DNA from 2 places in the Serratia nevei genome. Region 2 is predicted to be linked to the other one. Evidence: predicted binding sites of a transcription regulator. Region 2 holds the regulator's gene; the other holds the start of a gene.

Region 1 (3,134 bases), 1.8 Mb from region 2:
GGTGGCTGCGGTGACGGTCAGTTTGCCTTTCGGGTTGCTGAGCAACCCGCAGGTCATGTCGTATTCGCCCGCTTCCAGCGTGGCGGTCATTTTCTGGGTGAAGCCCGGCGCGATGTTTTCGCGCTCTTCCACCACCATCACCCCTTTCAGGATTTCCCATTCGACGTTTTTCTGGCTGGTGTTATGCACCACAAACTGCGTCTTGCCGGCCGGCACCGTCAGCTGCATCGGTTCGCACTGCTTGTCGTTGACCGTGACCTTGACCTGCGGCACGTCCGCCGCCAACGCGTCGATGCTCAGCGCAAACGCCGGGATAGCCAGTAATGCTGCGTGCAACGCCTTGCGGCGAAATAACGGAGTAGACATACGAGATTCCCTATTAAACATTAATGATTGATTTTACGTTGCGCCGGGGCCGCTGCCGGCTCCGCGCGCTGCGGCAGGAAAAAGAAAATCAGCGCCGGGATCAGATACAGGAAATAGACGGCCACTTCGCTGACCGTTGGCGCTTCCTGATAACCGAGAATACCTTCCAGCAGGGTGCCGAACAGCGAATGGGTCGACAGGGTGCTGCTGAAATCGAAGGCGATGTCCTGGAAGTGGTTCCACAGGCCGGCTTCGTGGAAGGCGCGAATCGCCCCGGCGGCCAGGCCGGCGGCAACGAACAGAATGAACAGGCTGGTCCATTTGAAAAACTTGGCCAGGTGCAGCTTCACCCCGCCCCAATAAATCATCATGCCCAGCACGATGGCGGCCACCAGGCCGAGCACCGCGCCGATCGGCGCCGCGGCGCCCACGTCTTGCTGGAACGCCGCCAGCAGGAAGAACACCGACTCCAGCCCTTCGCGCGCCACGGCGAAGAACACCATCGCCACCAGCGCCCAACCCTGCCCTTTACCGGCGCTGAGCGCCTGATCGATCGCCCCTTCCAGATGCACCTTGACCGACTTGGACACCTTACGCATCCAGAACACCATATAGGTGAGGATCACCACCGCCACCACCGCCACAATGCCCTCGAACAGCTCCTGCTGTTTCTGCGGGAACTCGCCGGTGGTTTCATTGATGAAGATACCGAGCGCCAGACACAACGCCGCAGCGACAATCACGCCGATCCACACCGCGCCCAGCCATTGGCTGCGCTGCGTGCGCTTCAGGTAGCTGGCGATCAGGCTGACGATCAGCGCGGCCTCCAGCCCCTCACGGAACATGATAAGAAAGGGAACGAACATAAATAATCACCCCTGAAAAGACCGCGGCGGCAGAGACGGTGCTTGCGAAATGAGCCGCGGCGACTATGTAAAGAAACGTAAAAACCAACGAGAGTGATTATCATTCTGCCAAGAATAAATACAAGAGGCATGACGGTGATTTTTTCTAATCAAATGTCGCCAGGTGTTACAGCCGGATGACGGCGATCGGCAGGCAAAAAAAGGGGCGCTCTGCGCGCCCCTTACCGACTGACATCGAACGGCGTTACACCGTTTTGTACTCGGCTTCCGCCTGATCGAAACGCTCGGTCACGGTGGTGGAAGGCTGGCGGCCCATCAGGCTCACCACCACGATGGCAAGGCAACCCAGGATGAAGCCCGGGATGATTTCATACAGCCCCAGCCATTCGTACTGTTTCCAGACGATCACCGTCACCGCACCGACCAGCATACCGGCCAGCGCGCCGTTGCGGGTCATGCGCGACCACATCACCGAAATCAGCACCACCGGACCGAAGGCGGCGCCGAAACCGGCCCAGGCGTAGCTCACCAGGCCCAGCACGCGGTTCTCCGGATTGGCCGCCAGCGCGATGGCGATCAACGCCACCACCAGCACCATCACGCGGCCGACCCACACCAGCTCGCGCTGGCTGGCGCCTTTACGCAGGAACGCCTTGTACAGGTCTTCGGTGATCGCGCTGGAGCACACCAGCAGCTGGCAGCTCAGGGTACTCATGACCGCCGCCAGAATCGCCGACAGCAGCACGCCCGCTACCCATGGGTTGAACAGCAGCATCGCCAGTTCGATGAACACGCGTTCCCCGTTCTTCGACACGTTACCGGCTTGATCCGGGTTGTTGGCGAAGTAAGCAATACCGAAGAAACCGACGGCGATGGTGCCGGCCAGGCACAGGATCATCCAGGTCATGCTGATGCGACGCGCGCTGCGGATGGTGCGGTGAGAATCCGCCGCCATGAAACGCGCCAGGATGTGCGGCTGACCGAAGTAGCCCAGGCCCCACCCCAGCAGCGACAGGATGGCGACGAAGTTCAGCCCTTTCAGCATGTCGAGGTTGGCCGGGTTCTGCGCCTGGATCACCAGCATCGAGGTATCGATGCCGCCGACGGCAAAGATCACGATCACCGGCGTCAGGATCAGCGCGAAAATCATCAGGCTGGCCTGCACGGTGTCGGTCCAGCTTACCGCCAGGAAACCGCCGATAAAGGTGTAGAGGATGGTCGCCGCGGCGCCGGCCCACAGGGCGGTTTCGTAGCTCATGCCGAAGGTGCTTTCGAACAGGCGCGCGCCGGCTACGATGCCGGAGGCGCAGTAAATGGTGAAGAACACCAGGATGACGATGGCCGAGATCACGCGCAGCAGCTTGCTGTTGTCTTCAAAGCGGCTGGTGAAATAATCCGGCAGCGTCAGGGCGTTGTTGTTGGCTTCGGTATGTACGCGCAGCCTTCCTGCCACCAGCTTCCAGTTCAGGTAAGCGCCGATGGTCAGGCCGATAGCGATCCAGCTTTCGGAGATGCCGGAGAGGAAGATGGCGCCCGGCAGGCCCATCAGCAACCAGCCGCTCATGTCGGAAGCGCCGGCGGACAGCGCGGTCACCACGCTGCCCAAACTGCGGCCGCCGAGAATATAGTCATCAAAGTTGTTGGTTGCCCGGTAGGCAAGCAGGCCGATCAGCACCATCCCGAAAATGTACACCAGGAAGGTCACCAGCATAGGTGTGCTCATTGTCATTTAATTCTCCACTTTCATTATTATTCGCGTTTCGCTCCGGCCAAGCCGGCGCCGGTAAATCCACGCGCAATGCATTTCACTGGCCGCCGCGCCGGAACGTGGCGCAGCCTGCGAGCAAGTGCAGGTAAAATAGTTTCTGCCCGTAATTGTTGACCGTCGGTTATCCTAGATGA
Region 2 (3,134 bases):
AAGGCAAGGTGGCCGACATGGAGCATCTGCCGAGCTACTTCGGCCAAGAGGTCAGCAAGCTGGTGAAGGCGCACGGCATCGACAGAATGCAGGCTTGGCAGGATGGCTTGAAAGACGCCGAGAACGCGAAGGCGTTCGCCACCTCGCGCGTGGGCGTCAACTTCTGGGATACCCTGTACTGGGGCGGTTTCGATAGCGTCAACGACTGGGCCAACAAAGGGTATGAAGTGGTGGTTTCCAACCCGGACTACGTCTACATGGACTTCCCTTACGAGGTGAACCCGGACGAGCGCGGTTACTACTGGGGTACCCGCTTCAGCGACGAGCGCAAGGTGTTCAGCTTCGCGCCGGATAACATGCCGCAGAACGCGGAAACTTCGGTCGACCGCGACGGCAACCACTTCAACGCCAAGAGCGACAAGCCGTGGCCGGGCGCCTACGGGCTGTCCGCTCAGCTGTGGAGCGAAACCCAGCGCACCGATCCGCAGATGGAATACATGATTTTCCCACGCGCGCTGTCGGTGGCTGAACGCGCCTGGCACCGCGCCGGTTGGGAGCAGGACTACCGCGCCGGCCGCGAATACAAAGGCGGGGAAACCCACTTTGTCGATACCAAGACGCTGGAGAAAGACTGGCTGCGCTTCGCCAATATCCTGGGGCAGCGTGAACTGGCCAAGCTGGACAAAGGTGGCGTCGCTTACCGTCTGCCGGTGCCGGGCGCACGCGTAGCGGGCGGCAAGCTGGAGGCGAATATCGCGCTGCCGGGATTGGGCATCGAGTACTCCACCGACGGCGGCAAGCAGTGGCAGCGCTATGACGCCAAGGCCAAGCCTGCGGTGTCCGGTGAGGTGCAGGTGCGTTCGGTTAGCCCGGACGGCAAGCGCTACAGCCGCGCCGAGAAGGTCTAAGCCCGGTGCAACGGCCTGCTGCCCTGGCGGCGGCCGTATAACGAAGGGGGAATGCGTTCGCCCGCGCGTGTCGGCGTAGGGCGGACGTTGTAGTGAGAGTAGTACGTGGAGTAGCAGTGCCGCTGCAATTGTGATATTTCATGACATGATTTTCCCCCGGCTTGTCCGGGGATTTTTTTGCCCTTTGCACGGCAGGCATAAAAAAACCGCCTCTGCGTGAGGCGGTTTTTCATAGCCGGTCAGGCTTATTTCTTGTCGTGCAGCGTTTCGTCTTCGCGACAGTCACCGGTTTCACAGTGGCCGTACAGGTACAGGCTGTGGTTGGTGAGCTTGATGCCGTGCTGCTTGGCGATGTCACGCTGGCGCACTTCGATGGATTCGTCGCTGAATTCGATCACTTTGCCGCAGTCCAGGCAAATCAGGTGATCGTGGTGATGCTGTTGGGTCAGCTCGAACACGGACTTGCCGCCTTCGAAATTGTGACGTGTCACAATGCCCGCATCGTCAAACTGGTTCAGTACGCGATAAACCGTTGCCAGCCCGATCTCTTCGCCCATATCAATCAGTTTTTTGTACAAATCTTCCGCACTGACGTGATGGCATTCCGGATTTTGCAGTACTTCCAGGATTTTGAGTCGCGGAAGCGTGACTTTTAAGCCGGCCTTCTTCAATGCGATGTTGTTGTCGGTCATGCGAATTCAGTCCTGTTACTATGCTAATCAAGTTGAGGCGTACTCGCCTGTGGCATCGGTCGGCACAAAGAGTTAATGCGTCTCATTATAGAACCGGTTGTACTAAATGGAAACCGCCGGTTGTTAACAAAGATATAATTGCACTATTGCATGTTTTGCATGCAACGCCTTGATGGATGGGATAAACCGATATCTCAGTCTACCGTGACGGGGTGGGAAGTTACAAATCTGTAGCTTCTATCGCAGCAATCCCTGCTGCCGATGACGGCCCTGTGGGCACACTATGCACTTTACAGGGCCTTTGTTCAACCTTTCGCCAGTGCCGGGGCTTAGCCGACGATATCGGCCAGGCTCAGCTCTTCGACGATTTGTTTGACCCAGGCGTCCACGCGCTCGTTGGTCAGCTCAGGCTGACGGTCTTCGTCGATCGCCAGACCGATGAAGTGGTTGTCGTCCGCCAGGCCTTTGGAGGCCTCGAAGTGGTAGCCTTTGGTCGGCCAGTGGCCCACGATGGCCGCGCCACGCGGTTCGATGATGTCGCGGATGGTGCCCATCGCGTCACAGAAGTATTCCGCGTAGTCTTCCTGGTCGCCGCAGCCGAACAGCGCCACCAGTTTGCCGTTGAAGTCGACTTCTTCCAGCGTCGGGAAGAAATCATCCCAGTCACACTGCGCTTCACCGTAGTACCAGGTCGGGATACCCAGCAGCAGGATATCGAACCCTTCCAGGTCTTCTTTGCTGCTTTTAGCGATGTCATGCACTTCAGAGACGTCGTCGCCAAACTGTTTCTGGAGAATTTTCTGGATCATTTTGGCAATGTTTTCGGTATTGCCAGTGTCGCTGCCAAAGAAAATGCCTACAGTAGCCATATCGCGTATAACCTTTAAATTCAAGTAATTGCATTACTCGACGCCGGCACTGCCGCCGCTGACGCCGATTAAAATGATGCCATGGCAAGAGCCTTTCGCCTCCGGGGCGGGCGCCGACAGGCGCAGTCTCTTACCGGTAAATGCGTATCATGCCAGAAAGTGGCGCCGGGGTTTTATCGCATTTATGCGATGCCGGAGAATGAAGAAAAGCGTGGTCGATCCGGCGTTGTCCTTAACGCCGCGCCGCGCGTGCGGCCGAAGAGATCAATGTTCCGGCTGTTCTTCCGCCAGTTGTGCCAACAGCATCTGCTCGATGAGTTCGCTGCGGCTGATGTTGCGCTGTTCCGCCAGTTTGTTCAGGGCGTCCACCGCATCCGCGTTGATTTTCAGCTCTACGCGCCGCAATCCACGCACTTTATCGCGCCGTAACTGATTGCGCTTATTGATTCTAAGCTGTTCATCGCGGGAAAGCGGGTTGGTTTTCGGGCGCCCCGGACGGCGTTCATCTGCGAACAGATCCAGCGTCGTGCGATCCGTTTGTTCTTTTGCCATAGGTAGCGGTACTGCAAGGGAGTTTGCATCAAAAAGCGCTCGCACGCTTCCGGAGGCATCGGTTAACACACTTCGGGCCAATAAACCCTAACCCAAATTCACCCCCGAACCGG

What was found. Region 2 encodes Fur, which represses iron uptake genes when iron is present. Its sites were predicted from a motif close to ATAATAATGAGAACNACTATCAA; they were not measured.
Region 1: efeU (iron uptake transporter permease EfeU) is a predicted target of Fur. The motif match lies at 1,314-1,336, and genes of this name have one in related genera.

The regions. Positions count from the first base shown of each region.
Region 1 covers NZ_CP149940.1:3,077,793-3,080,926, forward strand. The annotation lists gene efeO (iron uptake system protein EfeO) at 1-366, opposite strand, end outside; gene efeU (iron uptake transporter permease EfeU) at 387-1,232, opposite strand; gene putP (sodium/proline symporter PutP) at 1,477-2,961, opposite strand.
Region 2 covers NZ_CP149940.1:1,242,116-1,245,249, forward strand. The annotation lists gene V8N38_RS05820 (beta-N-acetylhexosaminidase) at 1-908, shown strand, start outside; gene fur (ferric iron uptake transcriptional regulator) at 1,154-1,600, opposite strand; gene fldA (flavodoxin FldA) at 1,930-2,469, opposite strand; gene ybfE (LexA regulated protein) at 2,734-3,021, opposite strand.